Regions from separate parts of the Rhizobium sp. 11_C7_N12_5 genome, predicted to be linked through region 2. Evidence: predicted binding sites of a transcription regulator. Region 2 holds the regulator's gene; each other region holds the start of a gene.
What was found. The regulator PhoB, encoded in region 2, activates phosphate uptake and scavenging genes when phosphate is short. The targets are predictions, from matches to a motif close to TGTCATNNANCTGTCAT.

Region 1: a site for PhoB is predicted at 5,842-5,858, ahead of AB8B29_RS08220 (UDP-2,3-diacylglucosamine diphosphatase). Genes of this name have one in related genera too.
Region 3: a site for PhoB is predicted at 1,774-1,790, ahead of AB8B29_RS17835 (inorganic phosphate transporter). Genes of this name have one in related genera too.

What each region holds. Positions count from the first base shown of each region.
Region 1 covers NZ_JBPWPY010000001.1:1,648,662-1,656,664, reverse strand. The annotation lists gene AB8B29_RS08245 (NAD+ synthase) at 1-696, shown strand, start outside; gene AB8B29_RS08240 (TolB family protein) at 725-1,552, shown strand; gene AB8B29_RS08235 (hypothetical protein) at 1,626-2,363, opposite strand; gene AB8B29_RS08230 (NADP-dependent malic enzyme) at 2,513-4,825, opposite strand; gene AB8B29_RS08225 (glycerophosphodiester phosphodiesterase family protein) at 5,055-5,810, shown strand; gene AB8B29_RS08220 (UDP-2,3-diacylglucosamine diphosphatase) at 5,924-6,736, shown strand; gene AB8B29_RS08215 (MFS transporter) at 6,904-8,003, shown strand, end outside.
Region 2 covers NZ_JBPWPY010000001.1:122,240-130,242, forward strand. The annotation lists gene AB8B29_RS00625 (substrate-binding domain-containing protein) at 1-511, shown strand, start outside; gene pstC (phosphate ABC transporter permease subunit PstC) at 574-2,055, shown strand; gene pstA (phosphate ABC transporter permease PstA) at 2,052-3,386, shown strand; gene pstB (phosphate ABC transporter ATP-binding protein PstB) at 3,401-4,216, shown strand; gene phoU (phosphate signaling complex protein PhoU) at 4,268-4,981, shown strand; gene phoB (phosphate regulon transcriptional regulator PhoB) at 5,014-5,697, shown strand; gene AB8B29_RS00655 (GcrA family cell cycle regulator) at 5,890-6,423, opposite strand; gene AB8B29_RS00660 (aspartate aminotransferase family protein) at 6,848-8,003, shown strand, end outside.
Region 3 covers NZ_JBPWPY010000001.1:3,647,288-3,655,290, forward strand. The annotation lists gene AB8B29_RS17835 (inorganic phosphate transporter) at 119-1,726, opposite strand; gene AB8B29_RS17840 (GCG_CRPN prefix-to-repeats domain-containing protein) at 1,996-2,301, shown strand; gene AB8B29_RS17845 (hypothetical protein) at 2,442-3,101, opposite strand; gene AB8B29_RS17850 (CbtA family protein) at 3,103-3,843, opposite strand; gene AB8B29_RS17855 (CbtB domain-containing protein) at 3,856-4,065, opposite strand; gene AB8B29_RS17860 (histidine phosphatase family protein) at 4,298-4,864, shown strand; gene AB8B29_RS17865 (SURF1 family protein) at 4,928-5,692, opposite strand; gene cyoD (cytochrome o ubiquinol oxidase subunit IV) at 5,886-6,290, opposite strand; gene cyoC (cytochrome o ubiquinol oxidase subunit III) at 6,287-6,916, opposite strand; gene cyoB (cytochrome o ubiquinol oxidase subunit I) at 6,922-8,003, opposite strand, start outside.

The DNA of each region.
Region 1 (8,003 bases), 1.5 Mb from region 2:
CGCTATACCTCAGAGGATTCTTTGAAGGATGCGGCGGATTGCGCCAAGGCGCTCGGCTGCCGCTACGATATCGTGCCGATCGAGGATCCTGTCACCGGCTTCACGACGGCCTTGTCCGATCTGTTCGAAGGTACGGAAAGCGGCATCACCGAGGAAAATCTGCAGAGCCGTGCTCGCGGCACTATCCTGATGGCGATCTCCAACAAATTTGGCTCGATGGTGGTGACGACGGGCAACAAGTCGGAAATGTCCGTTGGATATGCCACGCTCTATGGTGACATGAACGGTGGCTTCAATCCCATCAAGGATCTCTACAAGATGCAGGTCTATGCGTTGTCTCGCTGGCGCAACCTGCATGTGCCGCCGGGCGCGCTCGGCCCTTCAGGCGAGGTGATCCCCTACAACATTATCGACAAGGCGCCTTCGGCTGAACTGAGGCCGAACCAGACAGACCAGGATTCGCTTCCGCCCTATCCGGTGCTCGACGATATCCTCGAATGCCTGGTGGAAAAGGAAATGTCGGTCGAAGAGATCGTGGCGCGCGGACATGATGTCGCGACGGTTCATCGCATCGAGCATCTGCTTTATCTCGCCGAGTACAAGCGCCGCCAGTCGGCTCCGGGCGTGAAGATCACCAAGAAGAATTTTGGTCGTGATCGCCGCTATCCGATCACCAACCGGTTCCGCGATCGCTGATCGCAACGCCGGCGTTAAAGGGGAAAGTATGCGCAGCTCGGTCGAGATCTACAATATCCGCACGGGTGCGAACCGGGTGGTCTTCCAGACGGACCAGCTGATCGAGGCGCCGAACTATTCGCCTGACGGACGCTATTTGCTGCTGAACGGCGACGGTCTGCTTTACCGGCTGCCGTTGGGTGGCGTTGGCAAGATCGTTCGCGTCGATACCGGCTTCGCCACGCAGTGCAACAACGATCATGGGATTTCTCCCGACGGATCGCTGATCGCGATTTCCGACAAGACGGAGCATGGCAAATCCTGCATCTATGTGCTGCCGGCCGAAGGCGGCACGCCTAGGCAGGTCACGACCAACCTGCCGTCCTATTGGCACGGCTGGTCACCCGACGGGCAGCGCTTCTCCTATTGCGGCATCCGCGACAACGTCTTCGATATCTACACGATCTCGATCGACGGCGGTGAAGAGACGCGGCTGACGCATGGCGAGGGCCGCAACGATGGCCCGGATTTTTCGGCCGATGGGCAATGGATCTATTTCAACTCCAGCCGCACCGGTCTCATGCAGATCTGGCGCATTCATCCCGACGGCACGGGGTTGCAGCAACTGACCGATGATAATTATGGCAATTGGTTTGCCCATCCATCTCCCAGGAACGACAAGGTCGTGCTGATCTCCTACGATCCTGAAGTCTTCGACCATCCGCGCGATCTGAATGTGCGGATGCGGTTGATGGATATGGATGGCGGCGATCTCACGACGCTGTTCGAACTCTTCGGCGGACAAGGAAGCATCAACGTGCCGAACTGGTCGCCCGATGGCGACGAGTTCGCCTATGTCCGTTACGAGCCGGCCTGACGCTCTGGACGCTCTTACCGCAACCTCGCGCAGGAAGTAGGCGACGAAGTCATCATTTCCCTGTTGCGGCAGCCTATTGCGTCGGCTGCGGCCCGGCCTCTTTCGGATGCTTCAGGTCAATGCCACCTTGGTCGGTCGCAAGGAATTGCGGCCCGACCTGACGGACCTTGTTGGCTGACGGATCGTAGGGTCTGTCCGGCGGGAATTGCTGCTGCTCGGCCTGCGTCACCGCCGGAGCCTGCTTTTGCGGCAGACCGGAATTCTTCTGGGGTTTTGGCGTTTCGATTATGGTAATCGAGCTTTCCGGCTGCGCAAGGGACTGCTGCTGCGGCGCATAGGCGTCGAGCTTGGTGCGGGTATCGATGACGATATCCGGCGTGGCCGAGGCCGGCGCGCTGCAACCGTTCCTCTGCATGGTATCCAGCAGTTGCCGGCGCTTAAGGCTGGCCGCGTCGATGCGGCCGACGCTCTCATCGCGCTGATCTACCAACATGCCGAGATCGTGCCGCATTCCATCGAGCGACGTTCGCATGTCGTCGCAGACGCCTTCGTTGTTTGAGCCGATGATCACCATGCTGCTGTCTTCGACGCAGCCCTGATTGCGCAGATCACTCATCAAGCGGCGGATCATCGTGTTTTGCTGGACTATGGCGCGCGAAAGCTGGCGCGTCTCCTGGCTCGCGCCGACCACTTCAGCGGTATCGGCGTAGCGGCCGCGCAATTCGTCGCACAGATTGGCCTGCGCGAAGCTCGGTGTGGCCGTCAACAGGGACAGCAGGGCAATGGAAACTAGGTTTGTGCCGCGGTTCACGATTCTGTTCTCGAAGGCGGGTTGATTTCGTTGGAAACTACACTTTGGAGCTTAACAACGTATCCATCAAAACACACGGATTTCGAGAGGATTTTAGCGAATTGTGATTTGCGGCCACCATGCTTGGGCGGCCGCAAAAAAATGCTTCGTCAGGCCAGTTGCGATGCCTCGACCACGGCCAGGGCTGCCATGTTGACGACACCGCGTGAAGTGACCGAAGGCGAAAGAATGTGGGCGGGAAGGGCCGTACCCAGCAGGATCGGCCCGACATGCAGCCCGTCGGTCATGGTCTTGACCACGCCAAGCGTGATGTTGGCGGCATCGAGATTGGGAAAGACGAGCAGGTTTGCTTCGCCGGAAAGCGTGCTGTCCGGCATGACGTGGCGGCGCAAGCTTTCGGAAATGGCGCTGTCGCCGTGCATCTCGCCATCGACTTCCAGCTCCGGCGCGGCTTCGCGAACGAGCGCCAGGGCATTGCGCATCTTGGTCGCGCTTTCCGATTCCCGCGAGCCGAAGTTGGAGTGCGAGACGAGGGCGGCACGCGGCGTGATGCCGAAGCGCTTGATTTCCTCCGCCGCCAGCACCGTCGACTCTGCGATTTCCTCGGCGCCGGGATTAAACGACACGTAGGTATCGGTGTAGAAGGTTGCGCCGCGCTGCGAGATGAGCAGGCTCAGCGCCGAAAAATCCCGAACATCCGGGCGCTTGCCGATGATCTGGCGGACGATGCGCAGGTGGCGCTCGTAGCGGCCTTCGAGGCCGCAGATCAGCGCGTCGGCTTCGCCGCGCTTCAGGGCAAGCGCGCCGATAACGGTCGTGTTGGTGCGCACGATCGTCCGGGCGGCCTCGGGGATGACGCCGCTGCGGCCGACGAGCGAAAAATAGAGCTCGACATACTCGCGGAAGCGCGGATCGTCGTCCGGATTGATGACGGCGAAATCGGTATGCGGGCGGATCTTGAGGCCGTATCGCTTCAGGCGGGTCTCGATGACGGAGGGACGACCGATGAGGATCGGGGTGGCTGTGCCTTCCTCAAGCAGAACCTGTGCGGCGCGCAGCACGCGCTCATCTTCGCCTTCGGAGAAGACGACGCGCTTGCGCTCGGCAATCTTCGCAGCGGCGAAGATCGGCTTCATGATGAAGCCGGAACGGAAGACGAAGCGGTTGAGTTCGTCCATGTAGGCATCGAAATCGGTGATGGGGCGCAGCGCCACACCGCTTTCGGCGGCTGCTTTCGCCACAGCCGGAGCGATGCGCAGGATCAGGCGCGGATCGAAGGGCGAGGGGATCAGATAGTTCGGACCGAAGACCGGGGTCTCGCCGGTATAGGCGCGGGCAGCAACGTCGGACGGCTCTTCGCGGGCGAGCGAGGCTATGGCGCGCACCGCGGCCATCTTCATTTCCTCGTTGATCGTCTTGGCGCCGCAGTCGAGCGCGCCACGGAAGATATAGGGGAAGCAGAGAACATTGTTCACCTGGTTCGGGAAATCCGAACGGCCGGTGCAGATCATCGCATCGGGACGGGCGGCGCGGGCGAGGTCGGGCATGATTTCCGGCGTCGGGTTGGCCAGCGCCATGATCAGCGGCTTTTCCGCCATTTTCTCGAGGAGCTCGGGCTTCAGCACGCCTGCGGCCGAAAGGCCGAGGAAGACGTCGGCGCCTGGGATCGACTCGGCGAGCTCGCGCTTGTCGCTATCCTGGGCATAGACGGACTTCCATTCGTCCATCAGCACGTTGCGGTCCTTGTAGACAAGGCCCTCGATGTCGTGGACCCAGATGTTTTCGCGCTTGGCACCGAGTATGACGAGCAGATTGAGGCAGGCAAGCGCCGCGGCACCGGCGCCGGAGGCGACGATCTTGACGTTCTCGATCTTCTTGCCGGCCAGTTCCAGTCCATTGAGGATGGCGGCGGCGACGATGATGGCGGTGCCGTGCTGATCGTCATGGAAAACCGGGATTTCCATCTTTTCGCGCAGGCGCCGTTCGACGTCGAAGCATTCAGGCGCCTTGATGTCTTCCAGATTGATGCCGCCGAAGGTCGGCTCCAGCGCCGAAATGGTGTTGACCATCTCGTCGACGGTGGGCGCAGCCACTTCGATGTCGAACACGTCGATGCCGGCGAATTTCTTGAACAGAACCGCCTTGCCTTCCATGACAGGCTTGGACGCGAGCGGGCCGATATTGCCGAGGCCGAGGACGGCCGAACCATTGGAAATCACGGCAACGAGATTGGCGCGGGACGTGTAGTACGCTGCCGTCTCGGGATTGTCGCGGATGGCGAGGCAGGGTGCGGCCACGCCCGGAGAATAGGCCAGCGCCAGATCCCGCTGGTTGCCGAGCGGCTTGGTGGCCTGGATTTCAAGCTTGCCGGGGCGGGGATAACGATGAAAGTAGAGAGCCTGTTCGTCGAGATCGCCACTCGCCATGTTCTTGGCTGCCTTCGATGTATCGTGCGTATCCACCACACTTCTCCATTCCTGCCTATGCTTTGAGTCCCCTGAATACATCAATCGCTTCGCGTTCACAGTATGCAATTGACGTCGCCGACCGCTTTTTTGTCATCGCGGATTCGCCGGTGTCCGTCTTGGGGCCGGTGAGGGCTATGCTTCCCCGCTTCGCCGCTTCGCCGCTCGGACAGTCATAAGGGGTTCATCGCGTGGGCCTATGAGAACGGCAGACGAAGGACCCTCCATGACATTGATCGCTTCTCATCGCGGCGGCGCGCATCTATGGCCAGAAAACACCAGGCTTGCCTTTTCAAGGACGGCCAAGCTTGATGTCGATCTCGTTGAATTCGACGTTCACCAGACGCGGGACGGCAAGCTGGTTGTGCATCACGATGCCCTGATCGACCGGATGACCGACGGCAAGGGGGCCATTGTCGATCTCAGCCATGAAGAGCTGATGCGCCATGTCGTGATCGGAAGCGACGGCGAGACTATTCCGACCCTTGCTGAGACCATCGATATCTTCGGCCCGTCCCCGGTCGATCTGCGACTGGAGATCAAGACGAAAGCGGACGGCACGCCCTATGAGGGGATGGAAGCCCGCATCGTCGATGAGTTGATGGCGACCGGCATGGTGTCACGGACGATGATCACCAGTTTCGCCCTGCCGCGTCTCGAAGCCTTTGGCACAGCACTTGGTGACCGCGGTTTGAACGTCGGCGAGTCGCTCGGCTTCATTTTTCTTTGCTCGCCGCAAATGACTGCGCAGCTTGGCTGGAATGGGATCATCGCCGCGCTCCGCAGCTGCGGTGTGCGCGAGATAGCGGTGCGTGCCGACGCCCTGGACGCCGAAGTCATGGGCATCCTACGCAGAAGCGGCATGACGGTGCACGGCTGGGCCGCGCATACGAGCGAAGCGGCAAGAGCGATGTTTCGCCTCGGTGTCGCCAGTTTTACAACCGATCGTCCCGATCTCGCCATCGCGGCCAAACGTGGCTGATCCAGCCCGGTAGGCCAGCGGACACAGGGTTTGTCATCTTCCTGAAACACGAGTCTGGTTTTGGAATAGCCAAGTTTGGATAGGGCACGGACTTATAGTTCGTGAATGAAAACATGGACACCCGGCGATTCCGTACACTGTTCATCTCTGACGTACATCTCGGTTCGAAGGCCGCCAAGGCGGACTTCCTTCTCGATTTTCTGCGCTACCACGATGCCGATACCATTTTCCTCGTCGGCGATATCATCGATGGGTGGCGCCTCAAGCGAAACTGGTACTGGCCGCAGGATTGCAATGACGTGGTGCAGAAGGTTCTGCGCAAGGCGCGCAAAGGCACACGGATCGTTTATATCCCCGGCAATCACGACGAATTCCTGCGCGATTTCCCCGGCACGCACTTTGGCGGCATCGAGGTCGCGCAACGCGCCATGCACGAGACTGCCGACGGGAAGAAGTATCTCGTCCTGCATGGCGACGAATTCGATGTCGTCGTTCGTAACGCCCGCCTGCTCGCCTATCTCGGCGATTGGGCCTACGACATGGCCATTCTGATCAATATCGGCCTCGCGGCCGTGCGCCGTCGCCTGAACATGCCCTATTGGTCGTTCTCGGCCTGGGCAAAGCTGCAGGTGAAGCATGCCGTCAACTTCATAGGCGAGTTCCAGCGTGTCGTCGCCGAGGAAGCCAAGCGCAACGATGCCGATGGCGTGATCTGCGGCCATATCCATCACGCTGTCATCGAGGATCTCGACGGCATCCGCTATATCAATACCGGTGACTGGGTGGAAAGCTGCACGGCGATCGCCGAGCATGAGGACGGCACTTTCGAGCTGCTTACCTGGCGGTCGATCCTCGAGACGGAGCCGGCCGGTATATCTGTCGAAGAGTTGCCGAAGGCACTCGGCGTCGGCGCCCGGGCAGCCTAATTTTAGCGCCGCTTCACGGACGCAATAACAGGCTGTCATAATTATTGATCGTCATGAGGCGCCTGTAATTCGGGTTTTTTCCGAAACGTTACGATTTGGCTATTTCTCGCCATAGTCGTACTCTCGATAGCGTGATACGGACAAATTCAGTTCCCTTCAGGTCTGTCATGATTCCCGCGAAAAAATCCTTGCAGGGCGAGGGCGCGCCTTCGTATTTCCGTCTGCGCACCGCCTTGTCCTACTGCGCGCCGTTGTTCGTCAACGGGATCGCTTTGCCGTTTTTCCCCGTCTGGCTGGCGGGATTAAATTTCAATGATCATGAAATCGGTCTCGTGATAGCCGTGCCGATGGTCGTGCGCGTTCTGGTGACGCCCGTCATCGCGGTGTTTGCCGATCACATGAAGGAACGCGCCGATGTGCTGTTCTGGTCCGGTGGACTGTCATTGCTGACGGCGATCGCGCTTTACTGGACGAGCGAATTCTGGCCCGTGCTGCTCGTTTATGGCGTCCAGGGCGCGACCTACGCGCCCTATGTGCCGGTGGTCGAATCGATCGCTATGTCGGGGGTGCGCCGCTGGGGGTTCGACTATGGCTCCATGCGTGTCTGGGGATCGATCATCTTCATCGTTTCGACGCTTTTCGGCGGCCAGATGATCGGGATGTGGGGAGGCACCATGGTACTGCCCGTCATGGTCGCCGGCTTCGTGCTGACCATGCTCACGGCGCTGATCACGCCGCGTATCGGGCCGACGCGGCGGCGCAACCAGCCGATCAATCTGCAGTCGCCCACTGGAAGCTCGCTGCGCTCTCCGCAATTGCTGATCACGATGATCGGGGTCTCGGTGCAGCAATCGAGCCATGCGATGCTCTACACATTCGCGTCGATCTATTGGCACAAGCTCGGCTTTTCCGGAACCCAGATTGCCGTTCTCTGGAGCATCGGCGTGGCGGCGGAGGTAATGGTCTTCTTCCTCTCGAGAAAGCTAAGTCGCCGTTTCAGTGCGTGGACGCTGATTTTCTTCGGCTCGAGCATGTGCGTCCTGCGTTGGATCCTGTTCCCCATCAATCTCGGTTTCGCCGGCTATTTCCTGCTGCAGTGCTTCCATTCCTGCACCTATGCCTGTGTGCATACCGGCATCCAGCGCCGCATCGTCGGATCCGTTCAGGAAACGCAGGAAGCGTCCGCTCAGGGCGCCTATTATTTCTATAACGGCATGTTCCTCGGCCTGATGACGCTCGCGTCCGGTTATCTCTATGCCTGGCTAGA
Region 2 (8,003 bases):
CGGGACGCGGGAAGTCTTCGAGGAGCGGGTGCTTGCCGCCGGCTGCAAGGCTTCCGGAGCGGTCGACGTGATCAAGGCAGCCGTTTCCGATGCCGGCCAGCAAACCAAGAAATGCGTCGCTGTACGCAAGGATGGCGTCGCAGTTGATATCGACGGCGACTATCCCGAGACGCTCGCCCGCATCAATGCCAACAAGCACGGCGTCGGCGTTTTCGGCCTGTATTTCTACCAGAACAATGCCGACAAGCTGAAGGTCGCCACCGTCAGCGGCATCGTGCCGTCGGGCCAGACGATCGCCGATGGCACCTATCCGGTGTCGCGTCCATTGTTCTTCTACGTCAAGAAGGCGCATCTCGGCGTCATTCCGGGCCTCAAGGAATATGTCGATTTCTTCACGAGCGATCAGATGATCGGACCGGACGGCCCGCTGGCGGAATACGGCCTCGTGCCCGCTCCGGATGGCGAGCGCGACCAGATCCGCAAGGACTTCGCCGGCGGGAAGATCATGTAAGTGCATAGAGACTATGCACCGGTGCGGGTTTGATCCGCGCCGGTGTTCGCCGGGGAGTGGGAATGAGCATATCGCTGCTGTTGTTGTGTCTGTCGGTCATTGGTGCCCTTGCCTTCGTGCTCGGGCGCGCGAGGGCGACTGCGATATCAGGCGGCAGGTCTTCCTCGATGCACTCCCGGCTCGGCTATCATGGCGCCTATGCTGCGATCTGGGCGGTGCTGCCGGCCCTGGCGCTCGTCTGTGTCTGGCTGATCGTCAGCCCGATTATTATCGATCGCCTGGTGGTCAAGTCCTTTCCGGAAGAGGTGAGAACCCTTCCGCAGGCGGAGCTTAACCTCAGCTATGGCATGGTGCGCAGCATTGCCCACGGCATGCGCCTGCTCGATGGCCAGGAACTCGCCGCGGTTGACGGCGGCGCGGCCGATCTCCAGTTGCTTCTGGCGCAGAAGGGCGTGCCACTCGCGGTCCGCCCAACGGGTTACATGATCGATGCAGCCAATAAATATAACGGCATGCGCGAAGTCAGCCGGATGGTGATGTCTGCATCGGCGATCCTTCTGTCGTTGCTTTGCGCGGTTCATGGCTTGCGTGCCATCGCCCCGCGTTTTCGCGCCCGCAACCGTGTCGAGCAGGTCATCCTCGGCGCCCTGATCGTCGCCTCCTCCATTGCGGTGCTGACGACGGTCGGGATCGCCTTTTCGATGCTTTCGGAGGCGGCGCGTTTCTTCAGCATGGTACCTGCCCATGAGTTCTTCTTCGGCACTGTCTGGGATCCGCGCTTCACCGGTGCCGGCTCACAGACATCCGGAACTTTCGGCTTGATACCCTTGCTGGCCGGCACGATCTATATCGGTCTCGTCGCCATGTTGTTCGCGGTGCCGATCGGCTTGTTCGCCGCCATCTACATGGCCGAATATGCTTCGGCCCGCGTGCGCTCGATCGCCAAGCCCCTGCTCGAAGTGCTGGCCGGCATTCCCACGATCGTCTACGGCTTCTTTGCCCTCGTCACGGTCGGGCCGTTCCTGAGAGACATCTCGGCGGAGATCGATGGCCTGCTAACGGGAAGCTATACAAGTTTCATCGAGGCGCAGAGCGTCCTGACGGCGGGCTTCGTCATGGGCGTCATGCTCATTCCCTATGTCTCCTCGCTGTCAGACGACATCATCATGGCCGTGCCGCGGTCGCTGCGCGATGGCTCGCTCGGTCTTGGCGCCACCCGCTCGGAAACGGTCAAGCGCGTTTTGCTGCCGGCGGCACTTCCGGGCATCGTCGGCGCGCTGCTGATGACCGCCTCGCGGGCAATCGGCGAAACGATGATCGTCGTGCTGGCCGCCGGTGTCGCGGCTCGCATGCAGTTCGATCCCTTCGAACCCATGACGACGGTTACCGTGAAAATCGTCAACCAGTTGACCGGCGATCTGGAGTTCACCTCGCCGCAGACACTGGTCGCCTTCGCGCTCGGCATAACGCTGTTCTGCCTGACGCTCTGCCTGAACGTCTACGCGCTCTACATCGTCCGCCGCTACAGGGAGCAATACGAATGAGCGACATCGTATCCTCCTCGTCACAGAATATTCCGCGCGGGCTTACGCCGGGCGCCCCGGCGCGGCGCGATATCGGCATCAAGCGGCGCTATGCCGCCGAGCGCCGCTTTCGGGCCTATGGCATCGCCGCCGTAGTCTTCGGCCTGGTCTTCCTTCTCACGCTTGTCTCGACCGTGGTCCGCAACGGCTATACCGCCTTCGTGCAGACCTCGATAACCCTACCGATCGAATTCACCGAGAAAGTCATCGACCCCACCGGCAAGCGCGCCAGCGATCCGAAGGTGCTGATATCAGCCAACTATCCGGTCCTCATGCGCGATGCGCTGGTGAAGGCCTTGGGCATCGATCCTTCCGATCGCGTACTCGTGCGCGAAGCCACGACAATGGTGTCGGACAGTGCGCGGATTGCACTGCGCAACAAGATCATGGCCGATCCCTCGATCATCGGAACGACTGGGAATGTGACGTTCCTTGCGAGCGCCAATATCGACTCCGCCAACAAGGGGCAGATCGACCTGGCGGCCGACGAGAAGGATCGCAAGGTTTCCGATCGGCAGCTCGGCTGGATGAAGCAGCTGACAGCCAGCGGCGCGCTGCACGAAGCTTTCAACAGCGGTCTCTTCCTCTCGGGCAACTCGAGCCGCCCCGAGGCCGCGGGTCTCGGCGTCGCGCTGATCGGCTCGCTCTATCTGATGCTGACCGTCCTCGCGCTCGCCTTGCCCGTCGGTGTCGCCGCTTCGATCTATCTGGAGGAATTCGCGCCAAAAAACCGGCTGACGGATCTGATCGAGGTCAACATCAACAATCTCGCGGCGGTGCCCTCCATCGTCTACGGCCTGCTCGGCCTTTCGGTGTTCATCAACATGATGGGGCTGCCGCGCTCTGCCTCGCTGGTCGGCGGGCTGGTGCTCAGCCTGATGACGCTGCCGATGATCATTATTGCCACGCGCTCGGCACTGCGGGCGGTACCGCCATCGATCCGCAGCGCGGCACTCGGCCTTGGCGCGTCGCGCATGCAGATGGTCTTCCATCATGTGCTCCCGCTCGCCATGCCGGGCATCCTCACGGGCACCATCCTCGGGCTGGCGCATGCGCTCGGCGAGACGGCGCCGCTGCTTCTGATCGGCATGGTCGCCTTCGTCGCCAACTATCCGGCCTCGCCGCTCGATCCTTCGACGGCGCTGCCGGTGCAGATCTACATGTGGGCGAGCGAAGCGGAGCGGGCCTTCGTCGAGAGGACCTCCGGAGCGATTATCGTGCTGCTCTTCTTCCTCGTTGCGATGAATATCGGCGCGATCCTGCTGCGGCGCCGCTTCGAACGGCGCTGGTAGGGGAGGGCGACCAAATGAACATGATGACGGAAGCCGCGGGCGAAAGAGCATTAGCCAAGAAGATGATGACGATCCCCTACAAGATGATCGGCCAGGACGTCTCGGTCTTTTACGGCGACAAGCGCGCGCTCTTCGATGTCAACCTGAACATTCGCGCCAATACGGTCACGGCACTGATCGGTCCTTCCGGCTGCGGCAAGTCCACTTTCCTGCGTTGCCTCAACCGAATGAACGACACGATCGAGACCTGCCGCATCACCGGCAAGATCACGCTCGACGATCAGGATGTTTATGACAACAGCATCGATGTCGTGGAGCTGCGCGCGCGTGTCGGCATGGTCTTCCAGAAGCCCAACCCGTTTCCGAAGTCGATCTACGAGAACGTCGCCTACGGACCACGCATCCATGGCCTGCACAGCTCGAAAGCCGATCTCGAGCATATCGTCGAGACCAGCCTGCAGAAAGCCGGTCTCTGGGGCGAGGTCAAGGATCGGCTCTATGATGCCGGCACGAGCCTGTCCGGCGGCCAACAGCAGCGTCTGTGCATCGCTCGCGCGGTCGCAGTCAGTCCAGAGGTCATCCTGATGGACGAGCCATGTTCGGCGCTCGACCCCATCGCAACCGCAAAGGTCGAGGATCTGATCCATGAGCTGCGGGAAAACTTCACCATCGTCATCGTGACGCATTCCATGCAGCAGGCAGCCCGCGTTTCGCAACGCACCGCAATGTTTCATCTCGGCCATCTGGTTGAGGAGAACGATACCGATAAAATGTTCACCAATCCCGACGATTTCCGCACGCAGGATTACATCATGGGCCGTTTTGGTTGATGATGCCGTGCGCGCGGCTCCTTTCACACAGTTCACCTTGAGGATAGAAAAATGGTCTCCACTCACATTCTCTCTGCCTATGACGAAGACCTGAAGTTCCTGACGCGCCGCATTGCGGAAATGGGCGGTCTGGCCGAGCAAATGGTCAGCGACAGCGTTCGCGCACTGGTCCAAAGCGATACCAGTCTTGCGCAGAAGGTCATTTCCGACGACGTCATTCTCGATCATGCGGAACGGGAAGTCGGCGACAAGGCGATCGTCACCATCGCCCGCCGGCAGCCGATGGCCGCCGACCTGCGCGAGATCATGGGCTCGATCCGCATCGCTTCCGATCTGGAGCGTGTCGGCGACCTCGGCAAGAACACCGCCAAGCGCGTCATCGCCGTGCAGGGCACAGGCGTTCCGCGGCGGCTTGCCCGCGGCATCGAGCATCTCTCCGAACTGGCGCTCAGCCAGCTCAAGGAAGTGCTTGACGTCTATGCCACCCGTTCGCCGGACAAGGCTGTGTCGATCCGAGAGCGCGACGAGGAAATCGACGCGATGTACACCTCGCTCTTCCGCGAGATGCTGACCTACATGATGGAAGATCCGCGCAATATCACCACCTGCACGCATCTTCTCTTCTGCGCCAAGAACATCGAGCGCATCGGCGACCATGCCACCAACATCGCCGAGACGATCTATTACATGGCGACCGGCGCCCAGCCAGAAGGCGAGCGCCCGAAGGATGATACCGCCAACACCGTTGGCGCGGTGACGGAATAATCTGGAAGCGAAGAAAAGGAGACCAGAGGCGCATGGTTCCGAGAGTTGCTGTTGTAGAAGACGAGGAAGCGCTCAGCGTTCTGCTGCGCTACAATCTCGAGGCTGAGGGCTTCGAGGTCGATACGATCCTCAGAGGCGATGAAGCCGAATTGCGTCTCCAGGAGCGCATCCCCGATCTTCTGATCCTTGACTGGATGCTCCCCGGTGTATCCGGCATCGAGCTCTGCCGCCGGCTGCGTATGCGGCCGGAGACGGAGCGCCTGCCGATCATCATGCTGACGGCCCGCGGCGAGGAAAGCGAGCGCGTGCGCGGTCTTTCCACCGGCGCGGACGATTACGTCGTCAAGCCGTTCTCGACGCCGGAGCTGATGGCCCGCGTCAAGGCGATGCTGCGGCGCGCCCGCCCGGAGGTTCTCTCCACGGTACTGCGTTGCGGCGATATCGAGCTGGATCGCGAGACCCATCGCGTTCACCGCAAGAGCCGCGAAGTGCGGCTGGGACCGACGGAATTCCGCCTGCTGGAGTTCCTGATGTCCTCGCCGGGCCGGGTCTTCTCGCGTTCGCAGCTGCTCGACGGCGTATGGGGACACGATATCTATGTCGACGAACGTACCGTCGACGTGCATGTCGGCCGCCTGCGCAAGGCGCTCAATTTCTCCAATATGCAGGATGTCATCCGCACCGTTCGCGGTGCGGGTTACTCCATGGAAGCTTGAGCGGGTACGCCCGTTCAGGCATCGACATAGCGGCGGAAACAGAAAACGGGCCTTTCGGCCCGTTTCGTTTATCTTATTCTGGAGCGGTTACGCGTTTCACCGACTCGCGTGACCGCTCTATACTATTGTTTTTACGCAATTCCGGACGGAAAACCGCTACGCACTTTTCCTGGAATTGCTCTATGGGGCATCTCAGCCGCGCGGTTGAGCTGGCCGACGCCGTTCATGCACCGGCTGGTAGGCCAGGCGCTGATGGTAGCCGCAATAGGGCGATGCATCCGGGCTCTCGTTGCCGCAGAAGTGGAAATCGTCCTTCAGCGGGTCGCCGACTGGCCATTTGCAGGTGCGTTCCGTCAGCTCGGTCAGGACGAGGCGCCGAGAGATCGGAACGACGACGTTGGCAGCCGGACGATATTGGATCTCGTTGACCGCATCGACCTCAATCTCTTCCTTGAGCATGGTCGCGCCCTGCTGGCGGGTAACCGTGCGGGTTGCGACGCGCGATGTATAATTCGATGCGCGGGGCGCCGAGGCGCCGCGCTTCGGCGTTCGGGCAGCGGTCGCCGTGCCGCCCGCCTTCGCTCGGCCCGGCAGGCTCAAGCGGTGCACCTTGCCGATGACGGCGTTACGGCTGACACCGCCCAGCTGCGCCGCGATCTGGCTGGCGCTCAACCCTTCGGACCATAGCTTTTTAAGCTTCTCGACGCGTTCGTCTGTCCAATTCATGCCCTGTCTCCGCTGTCGCGTTTCCGATGGCAGAATCCTTCACCATTGCCCCGCATAGGATCGAGGCGCGAAACGCTCTAAAATTGTGGTGACTAGTTCCGCCGCATGCAGTCTAGCAATTGGTTTTTAACCTAGTGTGAGGCTGACTCCGTGACAAGAGTCGCGGGAATCTTGAGGAATCGATTTCGAGGTTTTCCCCAACTTGCTGTCCTGGCGTGGCATTTATGCAATATGATCCGGCCAACGCATCCCGTTCGGCCTCGGCCGCTCTCTCGCACCTGCTAAATCGCCAGTTTTGTTGACATCGCGGTGCAAAACATCAATAGTGCCCACGCCGCCGCAAGGCGGCATTTTTAATTTTTTCGGACCCGTTTCATGGAAAGGAAGCGATTGGTCCTTAGGGTTGTGATCGAGGAGATACGCCATGGCCGAGACAGCGGCGCTTTATGACACCTATATGCGCGCTCCGCTGCGGTTCGAGCGAGGCGAGGGCGTCTGGTTGATCACGGAAAATGGCGAACGCTACCTCGATTTCGCGGCCGGTGTGGCAGTCAATTCGCTCGGTCATGCGCATCCCCATCTCGTGGCCGAGCTGAAGGCGCAGGCTGACAAGGTATGGCACCTGTCCAACCTCTACGAAGTGCCCGGTCAGGAGAAGCTGTCGAAGCGGCTGACGGAAGCCACATTCGCTGACAAGGTGTTCTTTACCAATTCGGGCGCCGAAGCGCTGGAATGCGCCATCAAGACGGCGCGGCGCTATCAGTTTGCCAACGGGCATCCCGAGAAGTTCCATATCATCACCTTCGAAGGTGCCTTCCACGGTCGTACCATCGCGACGATCGCTGCCGGTGGCCAGGAAAAGTATATCGAAGGCTTCGGCCCGAAGGCCCCCGGCTTCGACCAGGTGGCTTTCGGCGATCTTGATGCGGTTCGTGCCGCAATCACTGATGCGACGGCTGCGATCCTGATCGAGCCGGTGCAGGGCGAGGGCGGTATCCGCCCGGCGACCAACGAATTCCTGCGCGGTCTCCGCGATATCTGCGACGAGCACGGTCTGCTCCTGGTGCTCGATGAAGTACAGTGCGGCGTCGGCCGCACGGGCAAGCTTTTCGCCCATGAATGGGCCGGCATCAAGCCCGATATCATGGCGGTGGCCAAGGGTATCGGCGGTGGTTTCCCGCTCGGCGCATGCCTTGCAACGGCAGAGGCAGCCTCCGGCATGAAGGCCGGCACGCACGGGTCGACCTATGGCGGCAATCCGCTTGCCATGGCGGTCGGCAATGCGGTGCTCGATATCGTGCTGGCCGATGGCTTCCTGGAGCATGTGCGTGATATGGCGCTGGTCTTCCGCCAGGGCCTTGCCTCGCTCAAGGATCGCTTCCCGGATATCATCGAGGACATCCGCGGCGAAGGTCTCATGCTCGGCATCAAGGCAGCCATCCCGCAAGCGGATCTGCTGCAGGCGATCCGCGCCGAGCATCTGCTGGGTGTTCCGGCCGGCAACAATGTCGTTCGCCTGCTGCCGCCGCTGGTCGTGACCGCCGAGGAAGCGCGCGAAGGTCTTGCTCGCATCGAGCGTG
Region 3 (8,003 bases), 3.5 Mb from region 2:
TCGCCGTACCAGCTGTGCGGCGCTACGCTGCAAGGATAATGGCGCCCTACGAGGGGGCGCCATTATCTTTTTGGGCCATTTGTCGGGCAAAATCGGCAGGGCCGATGAAACGTGTCGATCAGAAGACCTGACGGAGCACAAGGAACAGCATGAAGGCGAGCGCGATCGAGGCCGGCAGCGTCAGGATCCAGGCCATCAGCATGTTCCGCACGGTCGACCACTGCAGGCCGGAGCCATTCGCCGCCATGGTGCCGGCGACGCCCGAGGACAGGACGTGCGTGGTGGAAACCGGCAAGCCGAGGTGGTCAGCCGCCCCGATCGTCAGCATGGCGACGACTTCGGCGGCCGCACCCTGGCCGTAGGTCAGATGGGTCTTGCCGATCTTTTCGCCGACGGTGACGACGATACGCTTCCAGCCGACCATGGTGCCGAGACCGAGTGCCAGCGCCACGGCAACCTTCACCCAGAGCGGGATGAACTTCGTCGCATGGTCGACGGCGGCGTGATAGTTGGTAACGGCCTTCAGATCGTCGGCGCTCATCGGCAGCAGCTTCTGCTTGTCGATCAGCTTCAGCGATTCACCGATCAGATAGATGTCGTTGCGCACGTTGCCGACGAGCTCGTTCGGCAGCTTTTCGACGCTCGGATAGGCGGCGATCTCGGCGCTGGTGGTGTGGATATAGGCCTGAAGTGCAGGCGTCGTTGCATCCGACCATGTCTTGCTCTTGACGGCATCGCTGACGGCGGCCTTCGGATCGGCAGGCGCGGTCACACCGGGCTTCACATACTTGCCGAGCACGGTTTCGACCTGCGCCGAAGCGGCCTTGTAGGCCTCGAGATAGTTGATGTCGGGCGTCTTGTTGAGAGCGAAGGCGGTCGGGACGAGACCGATGAGGATGAGCATGATCAGGCCCATGCCCTTCTGGCCGTCATTCGAGCCGTGGGCAAAGCTGACGCCGGTGCAGGTGAAGATCAGCAATGCGCGAATCCACCGCGGCGGCGGCGCGTTGCCCTTCGGCGCTTCATAAAGCTCCTTGTTGCGGATCAGAACCTTGGAAACCAGCAGCAGTAAAGCGGCCGCACCGAAGCCGATGATCGGCGACAGCAGCAGCGACATGCCGACGCTGCTGGCCTGCGACCAGTCGACGCCGCTGGTGGCGGAGCCTGTGGGTGCCAGAAACTGATTGGCAAGGCCGACGCCGATGATGGAGCCGACGAGCGTGTGCGAGCTCGACGCCGGCAGGCCCAGATACCAGGTACCGAGGTTCCATATGATGGCGGCAGTGAGCAGGGCGAAGACCATCGCAAGGCCCGAGCCGGAGCCGACCTGCAGGATCAGTTCGACGGGCAGAAGCGCCAGTATGCCGAAAGCGACGGCGCCGGAAGACGTCAACACACCGAGGAAATTGAAGAACCCGGACCAGATGACGGCGAATTCGGCCGGCAGCGAGCGGGTGTAGATGACGGTGGCGACCGCATTGGCCGTATCGTGGAAACCGTTGACGAATTCGAAACCCAGCGCGATCAGCAGCGCGAGACCGAGCAGGATCCACGGAACCGCAGCTGCCTCGGCAAGATCGTTGCCGAGAGCGTAGCCGACATAAGCGAGGCCGCCGAGCACGACGACGCCGAAGAGCGGCAGAAACCATTTCGCCGAACCGCTGGCGCCGTGAATTGGGTGATTGGTGTTGCCACCCTCCACGTTGTTTGAAACGACGTCCACCATCTCAAACTCCCTTATGGCAAATGATATCCCTGATTTAAGCGCCGTTCATGAAACTCTCGTGACGCCTGTAAAGACCGATAGGCGTTTTGCGGATGGGCCGGGATTTCCTTATGGAAAGATGACGATGCGGCGGAAGAAATCCTTGCTCCGGAGGGCAATCCTGGCGGCTCTCGATTTCGCCGCCAAAACGCCTTTTTCGGTTCAGCCCGTGTTCATCCGCTTGGGTTTTAAATCCCGCATGTAAGGGACTTGAATAGAGGACCACCAAAATGAGATCGTCCGTGTTTGCCATCGCTGCTTTACTTGGTGGCCTGGCTGTATCTTCGGCAGAAGCAATGCCTGTTCCCGCTGTCGGGACAACGGCTGCCGTGCCGGTCGTGAAAGTTGACTATGCCTGCGGTCGTGGCTGGCATGTGACCCGCTGGGGCGAATGCCGCCCGAACCGGTGGGGACCGCCGCCGCCGCGTTATGGCTGGGGGCATAGGCCGCCACCGCCATGGGGCTGGTACGGTCATCGCGACTACCGCGATGGCTGGCACGGAGACGGCCGCTGGCGCCGTCATCGCGACTGGTGAAATTAAAAACACCGCCGCAAGCTCTGCGGCGGTGTTTTTTAAAGCGATTCCAGGAAAAGTGCGTAGCGGTTTTCCGTCCGGAATTGCGCAAAAACAACAATATAGAGCGGCTATGCAGTTCCCCGAAACGTGTAACCTCTCTAAAGACGGGGTTCTGTCCGCAGCGCCCGCGCCGTCAGCCACAGTCCGGCGACGGTTGCCAGCAAGGCCGACAGGATGGCCAAGAGGCTTCTGGCGTGCAGAATGATGTCGGTGAGTTTCGGCCGGATCATGTCGGCCGTATTGAAGCTTTCGCCGCTGAATTTGCACAGGATAAGCGATAGATTGTTGCGCACGAGCGTAGCGTCGATCTCCGAGACGAGATTGCCGACGGGCGCCGTTTCATTCTTCATCGTCCGCATATGAAGCAGCACCGCCTTGGCTGCCGCGAGATAGGCGTGCGAGCATTCGTTGAACGGACTTTCCTCGTCGCTCACACTGCCGGGCATCATCCCCCAGAGACAATAGGCGCGCTGGATCTGCGCGAAATTCAGCAGGCGGCGGAAGGTTTCGTCGGTATCCGATGCGTTTTCCGCAAGCGCGACGATCCGCCCGTAATAGGGTGCGATGACAGCCATTTCGCCATGTGGGAGGCTTGGTATCGGGATGCCGGTTTGGCTTCCCGATGAGCTGCCGCCATGGGCGGCAAGCACTGTCGGCCAACACGACAGCATGAGGCAGAGCGCGGCGAGCAAGGCGCCGCTTCTATGCAGGCGTTTCCCGCGCACGAGATCATGCGCGGGATGGGATGGATTTGCCATGCTAGGCTCGGCGCAGCGCCGGGTTGCGGTAGCGTGTCTGCGGTAGCTCTCGCTCCGCCCAGGCTCCGAAGGCAAGCCCGAGGGTGGCCCACAGGATCGCGTGCATACCGAGCGATGCAATCCGGAACCGCCAGAGCACAACGGCCGAGAACTGTTCCGGCACTTCGTTGATCGACGGAAGCAGGTACTGGATCAGTGCGATGAAGACGATGTAGCCGATGCCGGCAAGGATCGCCCCGTTCCATGATCCGTAACGTGCCGCCAGCCGGCGACCCAGCCCGACCGCGACGATCATGCCGACGATCGAAGCAACGATCATGATGAAGAACAGCTCGGTCCTGGCGCCGATCGTGTCGGAATTGCCGACCGCTGGCGGGTTTGCCGGGTACTTGATATCGGGGACGAGCGAAATCGTCACGAAAGCCGCGATTGCGAGCAATGCTGCCGTGCCACGCGCGCCGAGCGGGCTGATGCGGCCGTAGACGAAGGAGAAGACCAGCGCGAACAACCCGCCGATTGCCGTCGAAAAGATCACGGTGCCGGTGAAAAGACCGACGCCTGACTGTGTGGCGCGGCTGACGAATTCCGGTTCCGGCGCTTCGCCGGCTGCCTGCGCGGCCTTTTCTTCAAAGCCGATCGCCCAATCGACCAGCGGCTCGCCGAAAGTGTGGGCGAAGGCAAAAACGAGAATGCCGGCAAGGGCCCCGACGATCATGCCGCGGAGCAAAAGACGTCCAACCATGTGCCTGGTCCCTTAGTGGCAGGGGAAACCGAGCAGGTGACGGGCATCATGCACGAATTCGTGCACATACATGCCTGATATCAGCGAGGTTGCGCCTTCCTCGGCGCCGACGAAATAGATCGCCAGCAGCATCAACAGGCCGGCGAAAACAGCCCAAGGCAGGATTTGGCCGAGCGGGATCGGCTGGGGGATTGCGGATGGTGCGAAAGCGGTGTCAGACATTGTCGTTCCCTCTTTAAGAAAAGCGCGTTCCATTTGCGGAAGGGTTCTTTACGGGAAGGGTCTGGCTCTCGAGGGCGAAGCTTCCGTCATCGATTACAGTGGCGCGACCGCGCCGGGATTTCACCGGCTTCCACACCCGTAAGTGCAAGTTTATATCTGTCCACAAAGATGATTGTCAATCAAACGCTGTTGCGATGTTAAATCGCGACAAGGCATGGGGATATCGAGTGTCATGAAGGCACGCCTGAGCTGGATTTGTCATGGGCCGACGGAAGCCAATCGAAAGGGCTGTTTTCCGGACGACGAGCCGTTGGAAGCGAAAGCGGCGCAGCGAGCCAAGTTGCCCGTTGCCAGGCTCGCAACGATCGATCGGGTCTGGACGGCCCCGGCGCTGCGCGCGCGTCAGACGGCCGCTATCCTCGGTCCTGACGCCATCCTTGAAACTGCCTTGCGCGAATGTGACTACGGCGAGTGGTGTGGAAAATCGCTTGCCGAACTTCATGAAAGTGACCCGGAATCCCTGGCGCTGTGGATGACAGATTTGGACGCCGCACCGCATGGCGGCGAATCTCTGTCGTCGGTCGTGTTGCGCATTGGCGAATGGATGGGGCATCATCTTCATGATGCCGGTCACACCGTCGCCGTCACCCATGCCAGCGTCATCCGCGCCGCCGTCCTGCACGTGTTGCAGGCCCCGCTTGCGGCATTCTGGACGATCGACGTCGAGCCGTTCGGCATGGTCGAGATGACGAGCGACGGCCGGCGCTGGCAGCTTCGCTTCCCGCGGATGGTGGAATAGAGCGATTCCAGGAAAAGTGCCTAGCGGTTCTGTCCGGAATTGCGGAAAACAATACCATGGGGATCAGCGGACCGCCTTCGCCCGCTGCCGTTCGAAATAGACGAGGAATACTGCGAGGCCGAGCGTCATGACAGCCAGCCCGTACCAGGTAATGGCATAGACGATATGGCTGTTGTGGAAGACGATCTGCGTCAATCCTCCAACCGGCAGGTCGCCCGGATTTTTCGTATCGTCCGCGTCGATGAAGTAGGGCGCCACGTTCTGCAGGCCGCGCACGTCGGCTATCGCGTTCACGTCGCGTGAATACCAGCGCTCCTCCGCCGGCACATTGGAACGCAGCAGTGTGCCCTTGGGCTCGTTGATCCGCAGCAAGCCGGTGACGGTCGTCTCGTCGCTGATCTGGCCGGCCGGACGCGTCGCCGGCTTGCGCTTCTCTGTGGGAACAAAGCCGCGATTGACAATGACGATCGTCCCGTCGGCTTCCCTCAGCGGTGTCAGCACCCAATAGCCGGGGCCGAGCACGGTCGAGGCATAGACCTGCGTTTCCTTGTCGTTGAGGAAAGTGCCGCTCACCTGGACACGCTTGTATTCGGAGTTTTCGGCTGTCACGTCAGCCCATTGCGCTGGTCCCGGCGCCGGAACCGCCGGTGCGTGCACGCGGGCATCGACCCTGGCGATCAGATCGAGCTTCCAATGCAGCCGCTGCACCTGCCAGGTGCCGAGGCCGATCAGGAGTGCGGTCAGCAGCAGGAGCAGCAGCACCCAGATGGCGAGCTTGAGCATCGAGCGAGGCTTATCGGGAGACGTTGTCGAAGGAGTATCGGTCATGCGCTGGTCTCCGGGGGACGCGCTGCCGCATGATTTCGGGAGGTGCGAAACGGCCTTCGCGGAATATCATGCGTCGTCGGGGAAATTGGGCTGCGAACCTTGTGCGTCCCGAGGGCTGTGCCACGCAGCATCCGGCGGAACTCTCGCGCCGGAAAGAGGGCGGGCCTCCTGTCGAAGGCCCGCCGCTTGTTGATCAAGGCATGTTGCGCATCATCTCGGGCGACATGGGCATCATGTTCGAGTTGAGGTGATGCATGACCCAGAGCGAGCCGGAAAGGGCGATGATGACAAGCACGATGGTGAAGATCAGCGCCATCATGTTCCAGCCGCCTTCCGAACGGGTGTTCATGTGCAGGAAGTAGATCATGTGCACGATGATCTGGATCGCGCCGAGCACCATGATCAGGGCGGCTGTCACGACGGGATCGGAGAAGACCTTTGCCATGACCAGCCAGAAGGGAATGGCGGTCAGGATGACGGAAAGAACGAACCCCGTCATGTAGCTCTTGAAGGTGCCGTGAGCGGCCTCGTGACCGCCATGGTGGTCGTGACCGTGGGCGTCGGCGGAATGATGCGAATGGTCGGTGTTCGAGCTCATCCGAGAACTCCCATGAGGTAGACGAAGGAAAACACGCCGATCCAGACGACGTCGAGGAAATGCCAGAACATCGAAAGGCACATCAGGCGGCGCTTGTTCTCGGGGATGAGGCCATGCTGGCCGGTCTGCACCATCAGCGTGATCAGCCAGACGATGCCGACGGTGACGTGCAGCCCGTGCGTGCCGACCAGGGTGAAGAAGGCCGACAGGAAGGCGCTGCGCTGCGGGCCGGCGCCGTCGAGGATCAGGTGATAGAACTCGTAGAGTTCGAAGAAGATGAAGGCTGCGCCGAACAGGCCGGTGATCGCCAGCCACATCATCGTTGCCGACTTATTGTCCTTCTCCATCGCCAGCATGGCGAAGCCATAGGTGATGGAGGAGAAAAGCAGCATCGCCGTGTTGAGGGCGACGAGCGGCAGCTCGAAGAGGTCGGCCGGAGAAGGGCCTGCCGCGTAGTTATGGCCGAGCACGGCATAGGTCGCGAAGAGGACTGCGAAGATCAGGCAGTCGCTCATGATGTAGATCCAGAAGCCCAGCATGGTGCTGCCTTCCGGATGATACTCTTCCGTCATGTAGAAGGCGGGCGTTTCGCCGCCCTTGGGAGCATGTGCGGTTTGGGTCGTCATGGGTCTTATACCTGTCCTGCGAGCAGCTTCGTACGCTCGTTCTCGGTCTTCACAACCTCCTCGGCGGGAATGTGGAAGTCGCGCTTATAGTTGAAGGTATGGCCGATCGTAATGATGATCATCGCGGCGAAGGTGATGGCGGCGAGCCACCAGATGTACCAGATCATGCCGAATGCGAAGGCGATCGAGAGAACGCCGAGGATGATGCCCGTCCCCGTGCTCTTCGGCATGTGGATCGGTATGAAGCCTTCGGTCGGCCTGACGTAGCCGCGGCTCTTCATGTCCCACCAGGCGTCGTTGTCGTGAACGATCGGCGTCAGCGCGAAATTGTATTCCGGCGGCGGCGAGGACGTGGACCATTCCAGCGTGCGGCCGTTCCACGGGTCGCCGGTCACGTCGCGAAGCTCTTCGCGCTTGATGAAGCTGACGACGAGCTGGATGATGAAGGAGGCGATGCCGATGGCGATCATCACGGCGCCGAGCGCGGCGACGATGAAGTAGATCTGCAGCGAGGGATCGTCGAACTGCGAGACGCGGCGGGTGACGCCCATCAGGCCGAGCACGTAGAGCGGCATGAAGGCGAAGTAGAAGCCGACGACCCAGAACCAGAAGGACATCTTGCCCCAGAACGGATCGAGCTTGAAGCCGAAGGCCTTCGGGAACCAGTAGGCGATGCCGGCGAACATGCCGAACAGCACGCCGCCGATGATGACGTTGTGGAAGTGGGCGATCAGGAACAAGGAATTGTGCAGCACGAAGTCTGCCGGCGGAACCGCAAGCATGACGCCGGTCATGCCGCCGATCGTGAAGGTGACCATGAAGGCCACGGTCCACAGCATCGGCACTTCATAGCGGATGCGGCCGCGATACATGGTGAAGAGCCAGTTGAACAGCTTCGCACCCGTCGGGATCGAGATGATCATCGTCGTGATGCCGAAGAAGGAGTTGACGCTGGCACCCGAGCCCATGGTGAAGAAGTGGTGGAGCCAGACCAGGTACGACAGGATGGTGATGACGACGGTGGCGTACACCATCGAGGCATAACCGAAGAGGCGCTTGCCGGAGAAGGTGGCAACGACTTCCGAGA